2 regions of the Arthrobacter sp. R3-55 genome follow, and region 2 is predicted to be linked to the other one. Evidence: predicted binding sites of a transcription regulator. Region 2 holds the regulator's gene; the other holds the start of a gene.
What was found. Region 2 encodes Rex, which represses fermentation and respiration genes when NADH is low (regulators of the CRP and FNR family bind a similar motif). Its sites were predicted from a motif close to CTTGTGAANNNNTTCACAAG; they were not measured.
Positions count from the first base shown of each region.

Region 1 (7,789 bases), 950 kb from region 2:
GTTGCCTTGAAGGAAAGCCGGTCAAACGGTTCAGCCCCAAAAGGCACATGGTGGGCTTAGCTCAGTTGGCAGAGCGCCTGGTTGTGGTCCAGGAGGTCGCGGGTTCAACCCCCGTAGCTCACCCCACCGAGATTGGCTGCAGAGCCGGTTTCCACAAAGGCCGCACCGGTTATCCGGTGCGGCCTTTGCTTTTAACTCGAAGCGACCATGTGCCGACCCGCACATCAGCGATCTACAAGGAAGAACTGAGATGACCGTCCTGCCAGTCACCATCTGGGGCGAACCTGTTTTGCATCGTCGGGCCAGCGAAGTGGAGGTTTTCGATGATGAACTCCGCGCCCTGATCGCGGACATGTTCGAGACCAACGACGCCGCCAATGGCGTTGGGCTCGCTGCCCCGCAGATCGGCGTTGGCAAGCGCCTGTTCGTTTACAAGTACGCCAATGATGACGACGTTCCTGAGCAGGGCGTGGTGGTCAACCCCGTCCTCACTCTTTCCAAGGTCTCGGGGGCGCTTCCTGACCCGGATGAGCACGTTGAGGGCTGCTTGTCCTTCCCGGGCGAGTACTACCCTTTGCAGCGGGCTGAGTGGACGCGCGTCCAAGGCTTCGATGGCCATGGAAACCCCGTGGACTTTGAAGCGACCGGCTGGTTTGCCCGGATACTTCAGCACGAGTTCGACCACCTGGATGGAAAGCTGTACGTCAATCGATTGGTGGACAGGTACTCCAAGAAAGCCCTCAAGCAGGCGAAGAAGCACGGCTGGGGTGTCCCCGGCCTGACCTGGATGCCCGGCGTCGATCCCGATCCCTTCGGACACTAAGCCATGGACTTCAGCAAGCACGAAGAGCTTTTCGAACTCTTGGACATTACCGGCGATGACGCCAGCGAATGTGCAGCCCTGCTGGCAACTCCGCCCGAAGATGCTGTGCTGCGCGCCACGGCCGCCATGGAAGAGCGGTTGGGTACTTTCCCGTTAGACAGCATCAAGGATGAGAACGCTGCCGAGACTCTCTGGATAGAAGCGCTGCTCCGCTTCGCTCCCACTGTTCACGCCTACCACAAACAACTTGGCATCAGTCCTGAGGTCTCTGCGGGATCGTTGGCTGACGTGGGACTTCAGCTCAGGATCAATCGGCGTGTCCACGGCCGTTTCGGCCTGGACACCTGGGCGTGGCTGACCTTGCACGTGGCAGGGAATCTTTTCAGGCTGGGCCGTCTGCAGTTCCACCTGGTCCCCGGCCGGAACGATGACCCTCAAGCGATGACGTCCGTAAGGAATCACGGGTGGGTACTGGGCGTACACATCCCCGAGGACGGTGGGCTCTCCCCCGCCGTTGTTGATGCCAGCCTGGCCGAGGCCCGCGCGTTTTTCCCGCGCTTTTTCCCGGATAAACCGGCAACGGTGGCCACCTGTGATTCCTGGATGCTGGACCCTTACCTGGCGGAACGCCTGCCGGGCAGCAACATTGCCTCTTTCGCCCGTCGCTTCACGTTGGACCGCGTCTCTGATGCCCCCACCGATGCCGTCTACTTCACGTTCCGGCAGCGCGGGCTCAAGGACTTGGACAAGCTCCCCCGGGAGACGTCACTCCAGCGGGTGGTCCTGGACAGGATCAACGACGGCGGCACCTGGCAACTGGGACACGGTCACCTCGAGCTGTAGATAGTCTGCTGCTCGGGGCAGGAGGACAGGACGGCTTTCATGGCGTCCTTTTCCGGCTGGGTTACCCAAAGCTTGTACGCGGACTTTACGGAAATTTGCCGGGCGACGTAGTGGCAGCGGAAGTTCTTGTTGGCCGGCAACCACGTCGCAGCGTCGCCTGCTCCCTTTTTAACGTTCGCGGGACCATCGGCGGCAATCAGGTTCAAAGGATCATTGGCGAAGGTCTGGCGCTGCTGGACAGTAAGCTGTTGTGCACCTTTTTGCCATGCATCAGCCAAAGCAACCACATGGTCGATTTGAACGGCTGCACTGGTGTCCTGTCCCCGCCTGAACGTCACCTGCGACCCGGTATAGGGTTCGTGAAAGCTGCCACCGGCCACCTTGCAGGACGATCCTTCGGTGAACTCCACAGCTGAAAGGTCGCGTCGGAGGATGTCGTTCCTGGTGTCGCACCCGTTGCGGTCGGCATCGGCCCAAGCCTGGCCGAAGGCCGCCCGGTCGTAGTCCGTCTTCGGGGCCCTGCCCTTGACCGGCAGCCGCTCCAGGGCCACTGAGGCCATTTCGGCCGTCACCGGGGCGGCCCCGCGCACCGGCTTCATCCAGAGTGGGTTGTACACGGGGGCTTCACTGGGCCCCGTCGTCCAGGTGTTTGTCGCATTGAACTGCCCAGCCGTGAAGAACCATGCCAGCCCCGCCACTATGGTGACGGCAGCCAAGGCAAGAACCGTCCATGCTTGCCGGGATCTGCGGCGGGCGCGTTTATAGGCAGACCAGGTGATACTCAAGAGACTCCGTCCAGTGGGGGCAGGCATGTCCTACGAGCGTAGGACAAGGCCCCGACAGAAAGAGCGGGTATCCACAGTGTGTAGGAGAAGTCACACCGTGAGGAGGATCTCAGGTTTTATTGCTCGCGCATCACGCGTTGGAGGTCTTCGGTTGCCAGCGCGAGGAGTCCGCGCAGTTGCTCCACCCGTTGGTCCGTGACATCACCGGTGGCGTTGCCCGCAACAGCCTGATCCAGGAGTTTTTGGGCTTGTTTTTGGTTGGCCCGGGCCACGTCAAGGGCGTGTTCCAGTGCGGTCTCGTGTTCCAAGGTTGATTCATTTTCCATGAACCCATTTTGGTCAGGTTTCCCGGCTGATACCAGTGATTCAGCCGGGAAACCCGCCGATACTTCCGGGTACTAGGCTCCGGCCCCTTCAAGGACAGCGATAGGAGCCACAACATCGCGGGCAGGGAACGACGGCGGGTTGACGCCGGCCATTTCCTCCATGACACGGACAACCTGGCATGAGTAGCCGAACTCGTTGTCGTACCAAACGTAGAGTACGAGGTTCTTGTCGTTGGAGATCGTAGCGAGGCCGTCAACAATGCCTGCACGGCGCGAACCAACGAAGTCCGTGGAGACAACATCGGGAGAATCGATGTAGTCGATCTGCTTACGCAAATCCGAGTGCAGGGACATCTCGCGGAGGAAGTCATTGACCTCGTCGCGGGTGGTGCCCTTTTCAAGGTTCAGGTTGAGGATTGCCATGGAAACATCCGGCGTAGGAACACGGATGGCATTGCCGGTCAGCTTGCCCTGGAGTTCCGGGAGCGCCTTGGCTACGGCCTTGGCGGCACCGGTCTCGGTGATGACCATGTTCAGCGCAGCGGAGCGTCCGCGGCGATCGCCCTTGTGGAAGTTGTCGATCAGGTTCTGGTCATTGGTGAACGAGTGCACGGTTTCCACGTGTCCGTGGATGATGCCGAACTTGTCGTTGATGGCCTTCAGCACCGGGGTGATGGCGTTGGTGGTGCAGGAAGCAGCGGTAACGATCTTGTCGTCGTCCGAGATGTCCCGGTGGTTGATGCCGTGGACGATGTTCTTGAGCTCGCCCTTGCCCGGCGCGGTCAGCAGGACGCGGGCAGCACCCTTGCTTTGCAGGTGCTGGGACAGGCCCTCAGCGTCACGCCAGCGGCCAGTGTTGTCCACCACCAGGGCGTCCTTGATGCCGTAGGCCGTGTAGTCAACGGTGGCAGGGTTATCCGAGTAGATGACCTGGACCTGTACGCCGTTGGCGGTAATGGTGTTGGCTTCCTCGTCAACGCGGATGGTGCCCTCGAAGGATCCGTGGACGGAATCGCGGCGCAGCAGGCTGGCGCGCTTGACGAGGTCATTCTCCGCGCCCTTGCGCACGACGATCGCGCGGAGTCGCAGGCCGTGGCCTCCGCCGGCCTTTTCGATGAGGATACGGGCCAGGAGACGGCCGATGCGGCCAAAGCCGTACAGCACGACGTCGGTGCTGGTGCGGTCGTCAGCGCCGCGCTTGCCCACGATCTCAGCAAGCTCTGCACGCAGGTACTCGTCCAGGGAGGCGCCATTGCCTTCTGCCCGGTACTTCTCGGTCAAACGGGCAATGTCAATGGCTGCTGCGCCGAGTTCCAGTTCCGACAGGGCGTTCAGCAGGGGTGCGGTCTCTTCGAGCAGGAGCTCGTGGTTGCTCATCCGGCGGGCAAATCTGTGTGCCTTGAGGATGTTCATGGTGGACTTGTTGATCAAGCTGCGGCCGTGGATGCTGGTGACCACGTTGTTTTCCCGGTACAGCCGGCCGATCACCGGAATCATGGCCTCGGCGAGAGCCTCCCGGCCCATCCACTTATCAAGACAAGAATCTGACGTCTGGCTCACAGAACTACCTTCCTTGGGTCAACCACATACGTCCTCGTATGCAGATGGCAGCGGCCGCCCGGAGTAGTCCTGCGGCACATGCGCCGGCGGGCTTCGGTCCACCCACAGCGCCTTGAACGAGAGCAAAGAAAAATCCGCCGGCTGCGAACGCAGTCCCGGCGGCAGAACATCTACGTTCAGTAACCATTCTAGGGCGGAAGGCGGGAGCATTGGCCGCCCGAAGGCGTGAAATCACTCACACGCCGGTTTTGCAGCAGTCATAAATGGATGGGTCGACCGATACGCCGGGTTCTGTCATCCCCTTCCGTTACCGGAAAAGGAGTGGCGGCCATCCATCTACGAACGCCGTTGCCGACGCCCTCCAGCAGCCTACCCGGACACTCGGGCGGGCAGCCCTCAAACGTGTCCTGTCTGGCCTTGCTCCGGGTGGGGTTTACCTAGCCTCCCCGGTCACCCAGGGAGCTGGTGGTCTCTTACACCACCGTTTCACCCTTACCTGCTGCGGCGCGATGAAACCATCACGCAGCGCAGGCGGTCTGTTCTCTGTGGCACTGGCCTGCGGGTTACCCCGAGTGGGCGTTACCCACCACCCTGCCCTGCGGAGCCCGGACGTTCCTCGAGCCACTTTCGTGACGCGCGACCGCCTGGTCGACCCATCCGCTGTCCAGTCTACCGGCGTTGGGACCGGCCGAAGTCCGGCGGTAATATCGGCTGGTGCTGATTCTGCTTCCGCCTTCCGAAGGCAAGACCCCCGCTGCCAAAGGTTCCGCCATCGAGTGGGAGTCCCTCAGTTTTCCGGAGCTGAATCCATACCGGGCAAAAGTCCTAGAGGCCCTGGGGACGGTCAGCGCGCACGAGGACGCGCTGGCTTTACTGGGCGTCGGAGCCTCGCTGCGGGACGACGTCGAACGTAATACCCGACTCCACGCAGAACCGGCCGCGCCGGCGCACCAGGTCTATTCTGGCGTTCTTTACGACGCCTTGGGCTACAACAGCATGACGCCCACGCAGCGGCGTAAGGCCACCGAATCCATCCTGGTGGTCTCAGCCTTGTGGGGCGCCATCGGCTTTGGCGACCACGTGCCCGCTTATCGGCTGTCCATGGGAACGGCACTGCCCGACGTCGGACGCCTCGCCTCATTTTGGAAGCCGCAGCTGAACGCTGCACTCGCCACGCGCAGCGAAGGAGAGCTCCTGGTCGATTGCCGCTCCAGCACCTACGCTGCAGCCTGGGCTCCCCCGGCGGCACAGACCGTCAATGTCAACGTTTTCAATGAGGCAAACGGCAAGCGCACGGTGGTCAGCCACTTCGCCAAGCACACCCGCGGCGAGCTGGCGCGGCACTTGCTGACCAGGCGCGGCAAAGCCCCGGCAACTCCACGTCAGCTCCTGAAGGCCGCCGGTGAAGTCTGGACAGCGGAACTCGTTGAGGGCACGCACCGCAAGCCCCACGCGCTGAACATCATCCTGTCCAGCTGAGCCCGGGCCGGGAAGGGCGGGGCTAAGTCAGTTCCACTCGGCCGAACGGACCAGGATGACCCCTGAATCCGGGCAGTAAACGATCTCGTCCTCGGCTGCGGCTTTGACCTCGGCAAGGTCGCCGGGGCTGAGCATCATGCCCGAGCCTTCGGACTTGCCGTGGAACAAACGGGCAGCCCCGACACCACGCTTGGCGATGGTCTTCTCGTAAACCGCCAACAATCCGGCATCCAGGGTGTCGGCGAACGCTGCACGTTGACCCCGGACCACGGTTTCTTCGGCAGCGATCTCGGCAATGGCTTCATCCAGCTCAGCACGAATGCTGCCAAATGAGCCCTGGATGTCATCAACGATCGACTGCTGGGCGGCCTGGCGTTCACGCAGTGTGTCCAGGCGCTCCAGGATCTCGAGTTCAACATCCTCAAGGTCCGAGCGGCGCTTATTCAGTGAGGCGATGTCACTTTGGAGTGCCACCAGGTCCTTGGACAGGCCGGTACCGCTGTTAAGCCGTGTTTCGTCACGTTCTATCCGGGTGGCTACCTGCTCCACATCCGCTTCCGCCCTGCGCAGTTCGGCCTCGGCGTCATGGACAGCAACTTTGGCCGCTCCGAGTTCGCCATTGGCGACACTCAACGCATCCGTCAGGTCCGTGATCCTGGGATCCGTTTCCAAGACCTTCCGACGGCCGGCCAACGACTTGAGCTTGGCATCCAGCCCCTGCAGTTCAAGCAATTTCAATTGTTCTGCCGGTGCTGCTTTCGCCACGCTTACCTCCGCTTGTCGCCGCCGGGCCTGGGGATCAGTTCCGGCCGGACGTGCCCCCATTCCGTGAGGGCTGTCCGTATCCTTCTAGACTCTAGTCCCCGCCGGGAGTGAGTATGAAGTCCCAAGGATCGCTGTTGGTGCTGCTGACCCGGATTTCGACGTCGTAACCCTGGTCCGCAAGCACGTTGCCCAGCGCTTCGGCCGCGGCCGGCAACCACAGCCACTCGCTGGCGAAGTGCGAAACGTCGATCAGGTAGGGGCGCCCGTTGCTTGCACCTTCGCGGGCTTCGGAGGCCGGATGGTGGCGCATGTCAGCGGTCACATACACGTCCGCATTGCTGGCCCTGACCGCATCAAGGAGGCTATCGCCGGCGCCGCCGCACACGGCAACCCGCCGCACCAGTCCGTCCTTGTCTCCGGCAACGCGGACACCGCCGGCCACTGCGGGAAGCATTTCGAAGACCTTCGCGGCGAAATCGCCAAGCGTGGCCAGTTCCGAAAGGTCGCCCACGCGACCGATGCCCTCTTCCGGTAAACCATGGGCAGCGGGAGTCAACGGCTCCACATTTTCCAGCCCGAAGGCGTCAGCAAGGACGTCCGAGACTCCCCCCACCGCGGAGTCCCCGTTGGTATGGACGGTCAGGAGCCCGGTTCCGGCTTCGATCAACCGATGGACTGCCAGGCCCTTGGCGGAGGTGGCCGCCACGGAGTTCACTCCCTTAAGGAGTAGGGGATGGTGGGTGATCAGCAGCCCGGCACCCCACTGAATGGCTTCATCTATGACTGCCAACGTGGGGTCGACTGCAAAAAGGACCTTGGTTACGGGAACATTGGGGCGCCCCACCACCAAACCCACTTCGTCCCAGTCCTCGGCCAATGACTCAGGCCAGAGTTCTTCGACGGCCAGCAATACCTGGCCAAGCGTGGGGTCGCCACTGGCCTCAGCTGTTTGGTCCTCTTCAACTGTTTGGTCATCATCGACCGAATCCGCATCAGAAATGCCGGTGTTTGCTGCTTCCATGCTCTTATTCTTCCCTATTTCTTCCCTCCAACGGCGGATGAGGCACTCCTACCACCCGGAGTCCCTGCCGGGTGCCGTAATTCTCCCGTAAGGTGAAGCGGGAATCATCAAGCCCTCCCATCCATTGAAGAGAACATGAAAACTTTCGTACTTGGCGGTGGCTGCTTCTGGTGCCTGGACGCCGTTT
Region 1 is NZ_CP096423.1:1,922,095-1,929,883, reverse strand. It holds tRNA gene M1D51_RS09030 (tRNA-His) at 51-126, shown strand; gene def (peptide deformylase) at 251-823, shown strand; gene M1D51_RS09020 (acyltransferase domain-containing protein) at 827-1,666, shown strand; gene M1D51_RS09015 (HNH endonuclease family protein) at 1,651-2,451, opposite strand; gene M1D51_RS09010 (hypothetical protein) at 2,568-2,777, opposite strand; gene M1D51_RS09005 (glyceraldehyde-3-phosphate dehydrogenase) at 2,850-4,301, opposite strand; RNA gene rnpB (RNase P RNA component class A) at 4,602-4,993, opposite strand; gene M1D51_RS08995 (YaaA family protein) at 5,052-5,816, shown strand; gene M1D51_RS08990 (zinc ribbon domain-containing protein) at 5,844-6,581, opposite strand; gene M1D51_RS08985 (Nif3-like dinuclear metal center hexameric protein) at 6,673-7,602, opposite strand; gene msrA (peptide-methionine (S)-S-oxide reductase MsrA) at 7,738-7,789, shown strand, end outside.
Region 1: a site for Rex is predicted at 4,560-4,579, ahead of M1D51_RS09005 (glyceraldehyde-3-phosphate dehydrogenase). Genes of this name have one in related genera too.

Region 2 (7,789 bases):
CCCAAGGACGGCAGGCCGCCGTCGACGTCCCTGACCTCAACGCGGTAGCCGCGCTTCTTGAGCAGCCCGGCGGCATCGTTGATGGCCTTCGACGCCGGGATCCCGGCGTCGGCGGGCAGTGCCAGGGTGCCGTACTCCGGCAGGCGCGAAAGGCGCTTGGGGGTGCGCGGAGGCTGGGACTTCATGGCCTTGTAGTGCGCGATGGCGCGCGGAGTGACGCAGCCGATCAGGGAGATGAACAGCAGGATGTAAATGGCCGAGAACCAGGCCGACGAGTAGACGTCGTACAACTGCAGGGCATCAAGAAGTTCGCCGTAGGACGGGTTGTCCTTGATGTACTGCGTGACCACCGACGGGTTCGCGGGCCGCTGCGGGAACAAGGAACCCGGCACGGCACCGACCGCAAGCAGCAGCAGCAGGAAGAGAGCCGTCCGCATGCTGGTCAGCTGGGTCCAGGACCACCGGAGCATGCCCTTGAAACCAAGCGCGGGCAGGGCTGCCTCGGACTTGGCCTGCTGGAGTTTTCCGTCCGCTGCACTTTCGGCGGCTGGTGACTTCTTCTTGGCTTTCACGGACTCGCTCATCAGATTGGCAACTTCACGTCGTTTTGGAACCAGTACTGCAACTCGGTCACCCAGGTTCCCCACACACCGGTGGCCATCAGGATGCCGAGCAAAATCAGGATGCCTCCGCCGATCCGCTGGATGGCCAGCCGATGCTTGCGGAAGAAGGACATGACTCCCATGCCCCGGCGGACCGCCAGCGCAATCAAGAGGAACGGGATGCCCAGTCCAAGGCTGTAGACGAACGCCAGAAGCGCGCCCTTGGCCGCCGAGGAACCACCGGACAAACTCAGCAACTGTACCGCGGAGTACGTCGGACCAATACAGGGCGCCCAGCCCAGGCCGAAGGTCAGCCCCAGGAGCGGCGCGCCCCACAGGCCGGCCGGCGGTTTGGCGTGGATCTTCGCATCACGCTGCAACCAGCTGAATCCGCCCATGAACACCACGCCCATGATGATCACCAGGATGCCCAGCACTTGGGTGATCCAAGCATTTTGCGGGCCGGTCAGCAGCGTTCCGAGCTGCCCGAAGGCACCGCCCAAAAGGACAAAGATCACGGAGAATCCCAGGACGAACAGTCCTATTCCGGCCAGCATGCGGCCGCGCCGCTGCTTTTGGAGGTCGACGCCGGTCAGTCCCGTGACGTAGCCGAGGTACCCGGGCACCAGTGGCAGCACGCAGGGCGAAAGGAAGGAGACCAGCCCGGCCAGCAGTGCCACCGGCACAGCCAGCAGCAGCGATCCATTGAGGATCGTCTCGGCGAAGGGACTGTTCATGGGGGCTACTCGGCCACTGCGGAGGTGATGAGGGCTTTCAAGGTGCTCTTCTCAATCTCACCGAGCACGCGGGAGGCAACCTTGCCATCCTTGTCCAGGACAAGGGTGGTGGGAACTGCGCCCGGAGGCACGATGCCGGACACGGACAGGAGCACAGCCCCGTCCTTGTCGTTGAAGCTGGGGTAAGTGATGTTGAAGGTTTTGTCGAAGGCCTCGGCGGTAGCTTGTTCGTCGCGCAGGTTGACGCCGAAGAACTGGACACCCTGGTCCTTGAAGTCCTGGTGCAGCGCTTCCAGCTGGGGCGCCTCGATGCGACAAGGTGCACAGGCAGCGAACCAGAAGTTCAGGACAGTGACTTTGCCCTTGAGGTCCTCGGGCTTGACCGTTTCCCCATTAAAGAGGGTGCCTTTGAGTGCCACTGGCGCGGCACGGTCCGCCTTGGCGAACTCCGTCACCGAACCATCGCCGGCTACGTAGTTTTTGTTGTCGCCCGCCTTGGCTTGCTTGGCCAGGGAATCTTCCTGCGCGCAGGCGGACAGGCCCATGGTCAGTCCTGCCAGGAGGACGCCGCCTGCAGTCAACGCGCTGCGACGTGAGAGGTTGTTGTCCATCTTCTATGCCCCCGGGGTGCTCGCCGCGCCGGGAAGCAGGACGGCTGCGGGTTCGGTGTACTCAACCCGCACGATCTTGCCGTTCCCATCCAGCGTCAAAGAGGTCAGGGATGTGAGGGTGCATTCGCGCTTGCGGGGATCGTGTGCCAGCCGGCGTCCCTCTGCCGTCAAGCGGGTTGACCAAATGGGAAGCTGGTGGCTGACCAGGATGGCTTCGGCGCCATCACCGCCCAGTTCAACTGCCTTGGCCCGGGCGTCCTCAACAGCAGCCAGCACCCGTGCCGCTTGCTGCTTGTACGGCTCGCCCCAGGAGGGACGCAGCGGATTCCGGAAATAGAGCCAGTGCTTGGGCTTAAGGAACTCGCTCCTGGTGGGGTGGAGCCCCTCAAAGTGGTTCTCGGCCTCGATGATGCGGGGCTCCGTGGTGATCTCCAGGTTCAACGCCTCTGCCGTGGGCATGGCTGTTTCCTGGGCACGGGTCAGCGGCGAGGCCACCAAGTGGACAATCTTGGCGCCCTGGGCGGCACGTGCCACAAAGTGGTCGGCCAGCATCCGGGCCATCTCCCGGCCACGTTCGGAGAGGTGGAATTCCGGCAGGCGACCGTACAGGACGCCGTCGGGATTATGGACCTCGCCATGGCGAAGCAGGTGGACAGTTGCTTGGGGCATGTTTACCAGTTTCTCAAAGAAGCGGGACGATCCGAAATCTTCTACCGCTAGTAGAACTCAAAGTTTTTCCGAAATGTTCCCCGGAGTTGGAATAAAAGATGCATATGCATGTTTATACTGGACACGAAGCTCGGTTGACGTTTCAAGCAATCGACCAGACCGGGCAAGCACGCAGTACCTACCAATCGATATAGGAGCAACACCATGATGACTCTCCCCGCTTCCGTCACCACCGGCACCTGGACCCTCGACGCTTCCCACAGCGAGATCGGCTTCACCGTCCGCCACGCAGGTATCAGCAAGGTCCGCGGCCAGTTCAAGGACGCCTCGGCCACCCTCGAGGTCGGCGAAACCCTGACCGATTCCAAGGTCAACGCCACCATCCAGACCGCCAGCTTCGACTCCGGCGACGTCAACCGCGATGGCCACGTCAAGGGCGAAGACTTCTTCGATGTGGAGAAGTTCCCGGAAATCACCTTCGTCTCCCGCCACGTCAAGGCCAACGGCAACAGCTTCGACCTCGTGGGCGATCTCACAATCAAGGGTGTGACCAAGGAGGTTTCCATCGAGACCGAATTCAACGGTGTCGCAGTGGATCCCTTCGGCAACACCCGTGCGGGCGTCTCCGGCGAAACCACCATCAGCCGCAAGGACTTCGGCCTCACCTGGAACGCCGTCCTCGAAGCCGGTGGCGTCCTGGTCAGCGACAAGGTTGTCATCAACTTGGAGCTCGCTTTCATCGCACCGGCTGCCGCATAGTCCCTCCCTCCCGGCCCGGGTGCATGGGTCCCGCCCTTGTTCGTTATCCCCGCCGCACAACGCCGCGGCTGACCAACAAGACGCTGATCCCAAGCGCAGCATGCCAAACGGCGCCCTCCGCAGTTCACTCTGTGGGGGCGCCGTTTCGCATATCCGTAAGGCACCCCGCAATTGTTCGGCAAACAGCCTGTATTTACCTGCGAGTTGGCTCCGAAGTTCCTATGCAACCCTCAACCCGCGGTCTACAGTGATGCCATGAGTACCCCAGACGAAGCACCACAGCCACAGCAGCCCGGCTCCCAGCCTCCGCAGCCCGGCAATGTTCCTCCTGCGGGTTACCAGCCTCCGCAGGGCTACCAGCCACCCCAGGGTTACCAGCCGCCGTCGCAACCGGGGCAGTATTCCCAGCCCGGCCAGACCCCGCCGGGCCAGACCCCGCCCGGCCAGACCCCGCCCGGTTCACGCCCGGGGCAACCCGGTTTCCACTTCGAAATGCCCACCGACGGGCCCCGCAACTTCAATGACGTCATGCCCCAGGGCGGCTTCTCTGGAATGTTCAAGACCCAGGGCCTCCCCACCGAGCTGAAGGTTTCCTACTTCATCTGGGTGATCTCCGGACTCCTGGGCCTCCTGTTCGGACTCATCGGCTTCTTTGCCATCATCGCGCTCTTCGCCTTCGCCCCCGGCGTTGCGGGGATCCTCTTGATCATCCTCATCCTCACCCTCGCTGTAGCTGCGGCCCAGGTGGTCCTGGCCATGAAGATGAAGGAGGGGAAGGAGTGGGCCCGGCTCGCCCTCACCGTCGTGGCTGGAATTTCCTTGCTGCTCACCATCTTCAGTGCCGCCAGCGCAGGAGGATCCAGCACGGGCCTGGGCAGCAACTGGTTCGGCTTCCTCGTCAGCGCGGTAGCCGTAGTCCTGATGTGGCTCCCCAATTCACAGCTTTGGTTCAAGGCAGTCAAAGGTCACGTATAGCGCAGACGCAAGTGTCGTCGTCGTTCATTGAACGGCTGCATGTGCGCAGAAGGCCGCGGTCAATCCTCCCGGATTACCGCGGCCTTCATCATGCAGGCGTAAGCCAAGATGATGATTTTTGCCTTGAGCAGGAAATTCCTGCGTGGGATCATCTGCAGCGTCAGACCCGGGAGGTACGGTGGAAGCAGAACCACGCTGGGGGCAGGGTCATTTTGCTGATCCCGGCGGCCGCACCAGCAGTCGAACAAGCAAAGGAATGCCATGAGCAACCCTCCGTACCCGCCGTCAAACCCGGGCGATGCCAACCAGCCCGAGCAGCCGGGCACCCAGCCCGCTGCTCCCTCAGCGCCGCAGTACGGCCAGCAGAGCCCCGCTGCACCGCAGTACGGCCAGCCTTCCGCGCCGCAGTACGGCCAGCAGAGCCCCGCCGCACCGCAGTACGGCCAGCCCGCCGCTCCTCAGTACGGCCAGCAGTCCTCCCCCTACGGCCAGGCGCCTAGCGCTCCGCAATACGGCCAGGACACCAACTGGCCCAGCCAGCAACCGGGCCCCACCGCTGTCCCGCCCATGGTGAACTACGCCTTCTGGATGATCATTGCAGCCGGTATTCTCTCCGCCATCAGCTCACTGTTGTTGGCCACCACCGGAGCTGATGCTTTCATCAACGCCATGAACCAGCAGGCATCCCAGCAGGGCACCGACATCCCCGCGGGATCCATGGAAGGCATGCGCGGCGTGATCGGCGTCAGCGCGGTAGTCGGCGCCATCGTGGGCCTTGGGCTCTACGCGCTGGTCGCTTTCCCTGTTCGCAAGGGCAAGAACTGGGCCCGAATCTTGGGCACCGTCTTCGCCGCAATCTCCGTCCTGGGTCTCACCAGCCTGTTCCAGTTTGGTGCCACGTACGGCATCCTGCAGCTGATCGTGATCCTGCTGGGCGTTGCTGCGATCGTCATGCTGTACCTGCCGGCGTCGGCTCCTTACTTCCGCAAGGCACAGCCGTTCGGCAACCCGTACCAGAACCCGTACGGCCGCTAAGCACTTCCGAATACCCAAATGCGGGCGTGGACCCGGCGAAGGCTAAACAGCCTGGCCCGGTGTCTGCGCCCGTTGTGCGTGATACGCCAAAATTTGAAGCTCCGTGGCCATGTCCACCTTGCGAAGGTTCACATGCGGAGGGACCTGCAACAGCACCGGCGCAAAGCTCAGGATGCTCCGGATGCCGGCGGCAATCACGCGGTCGCACACAGCCTGGGCTACTGTGGCCGGCAACGCCAGCACCACCATGTTGGTGTGGGTTCTCTCCAGAACCCGCTCAAGTTCCGCCGAGTCACTGACGCGCAACCAGCCCACTTCGTTGCCGATCACCATGGGGTCGGCGTCAAAGATCGCTACGACGTCAAAACCCCGGGACTCAAAGCCGCCATAGCGTGCCAAGGCTTTGCCGAGGTTACCGGCGCCCACAATCGCGACCTTCCAGTCGTGCGTCAGGCCTAGAGCGGCGGCAATGTGGCGGCTGAGGTATTGGACTTCATAGCCGACACCGCGTGTCCCGTAGGAGCCCACGTACGAGAGGTCCTTGCGCAGTGTGGATGAGCTGACGCCCGAGGCCTCGGCCAGCGCCTCCGACGACACCCGCTCCACGCCTTCAGCCAGCAAAGAGTTCAGCGCGCGCAAATAGAGAGTCATCCGGGCCACAGCCGCGGGCGGGATCTGCTTGGTGGCAGGTTCGTTGTCCCCGGCGGCAGCCTCCGGGGACGGTTCCAGCGCAGTCACGGTATTCTCCATTGCGTCGCTTTGTTGTTCCACTCTATGACCCCCGGCCGGAGTCAACAAAAGCAACTACTAGCGGGTAACCCCACCTTCAGTCCTCCAGGACCTTCTTCAGGGTGCGGGTAAGCCGTTCCTCGTCGATCTTCCAGAAATCACGCTGGATACCATTGACCAGCACCACGGGAATCTCCTCCGCGAAGCGCTGCTGCAGTTGCGGGTCGCCGTCGATCCCTTGTTCGGTCCACTGCACGCCAAGACTTTTTGTGACACGCTCGACGGCGGCACGCGCCTCGGTGCACAGGTGGCAGTCAGCTTTGGTCAGGAGGACAACGTCGGGAAGAGCCATGCATCTAAGGTACCGGCCCAACCCTCTCCCACATCCCACCCCCTCCCCACCGTCCCTCTCCCACATCCCACCCCCTCCCCACCGTCCCTCTCCCACATCCCACCCCCTCCCCACCGTCCCTCTCCCACATCCCACCCCCTCCCCACCGTCCCTCTCCCACATCCCGCGCCTATCCCACCGTCCCTCTCCCACATCCCGCGCCTATCCCACCGCCCTCTTCCACATCCCACCCCCTCCCCACCGTCCCTCTCCCACATCCCGCGCCTATCCCACCCGTGCGCCCTCAACACCGGCCCCGGCTATTGACTAGACTCAAGGCATGCCCGAGGAGAAGAACGCCGCCGTGGTCGCAGATGCCTTGGTGCAGAAGGACATCGTGCATAAGCGCATAGGTGAAGCCGCATTCTTCGACGTTGATAACACTTTGATGAAGGGCGCCAGCCTCTTCCACGTAGCCCGCAAGATGTACGAACGCAAAGCCTTCACGCTGTCGCAAGCCGCGGGTTTCGCATGGAAACAATTCAAGTTCGTCATGCGCGGCGAGAACATGGACGACGTCCACTCCGTCCGTGACTCAGCATTGACCCTTGCCTCCGGTATCACGGTGGATGACATCAAAGCCTTGGGCGAGGAGGTCTACGACGAAATGATCGAGTCGCGGATCTGGCCTGGAACCAAGGCCTTGGCGGAGCAGCATCTCAGGGTGGGACGCAAAGTCTGGCTCGTAACGGCCACACCCATCGAGGTGGCAACCGTCATTTCCACACGGCTCGGACTGACCGGCGCCCTTGGCACAGTGGGTGAAGTGGAAGATGGCATGTACACAGGGAAGCTCGTGGGAGATATTCTGCACGGCCCCGCGAAAGCAGTCGCAGTCCAGATCGTGGCAGACAGGGAAGGTCTGGACCTGGACCACTGCTGGGCTTACAGCGATTCCGCCAACGACATCCCCTTGCTTACCATGGTGGGCCATCCCGTGGTCATCAACCCCGATGCGAAGCTGCGGCGGCATGCCCGTGAGAATAACTGGCCCGTTTACGACTTCCGCGCCGGCCGCCGGGCAGCAACTCTAGGGCTAAAGGCCGCCACGGTGGGCGGAGCGGTGTACGGACTGTGGCGTGGCTTTTCACGGTTCCGCGGCCCCCGCATCTGACCCTCTCCCTCATCCCTCGGGCATCAACCCAACCCTCTGCCACATCCCTCGGGCATCAACCCAACCCTCTGCCAGATCCCGACAACGGCTTTAGCGACCTGTGGATAACTTCCCATGCCTGAGGCGTTTCTGGGCAAGAATGCCAGTTATGCAAAAAGCCGCACCCC
Region 2 is NZ_CP096423.1:973,299-981,087, reverse strand. It holds gene resB (cytochrome c biogenesis protein ResB) at 1-584, opposite strand, end outside; gene M1D51_RS04685 (cytochrome c biogenesis CcdA family protein) at 584-1,339, opposite strand; gene M1D51_RS04680 (TlpA family protein disulfide reductase) at 1,345-1,950, opposite strand; gene M1D51_RS04675 (histidine phosphatase family protein) at 1,954-2,619, opposite strand; gene M1D51_RS04670 (YceI family protein) at 2,827-3,378, shown strand; gene M1D51_RS04665 (hypothetical protein) at 3,634-4,353, shown strand; gene M1D51_RS04660 (hypothetical protein) at 4,615-5,388, shown strand; gene M1D51_RS04655 (redox-sensing transcriptional repressor Rex) at 5,431-6,138, opposite strand; gene M1D51_RS04650 (glutaredoxin family protein) at 6,215-6,469, opposite strand; gene M1D51_RS04645 (HAD family hydrolase) at 6,789-7,622, shown strand; gene M1D51_RS04640 (DUF559 domain-containing protein) at 7,771-7,789, shown strand, end outside.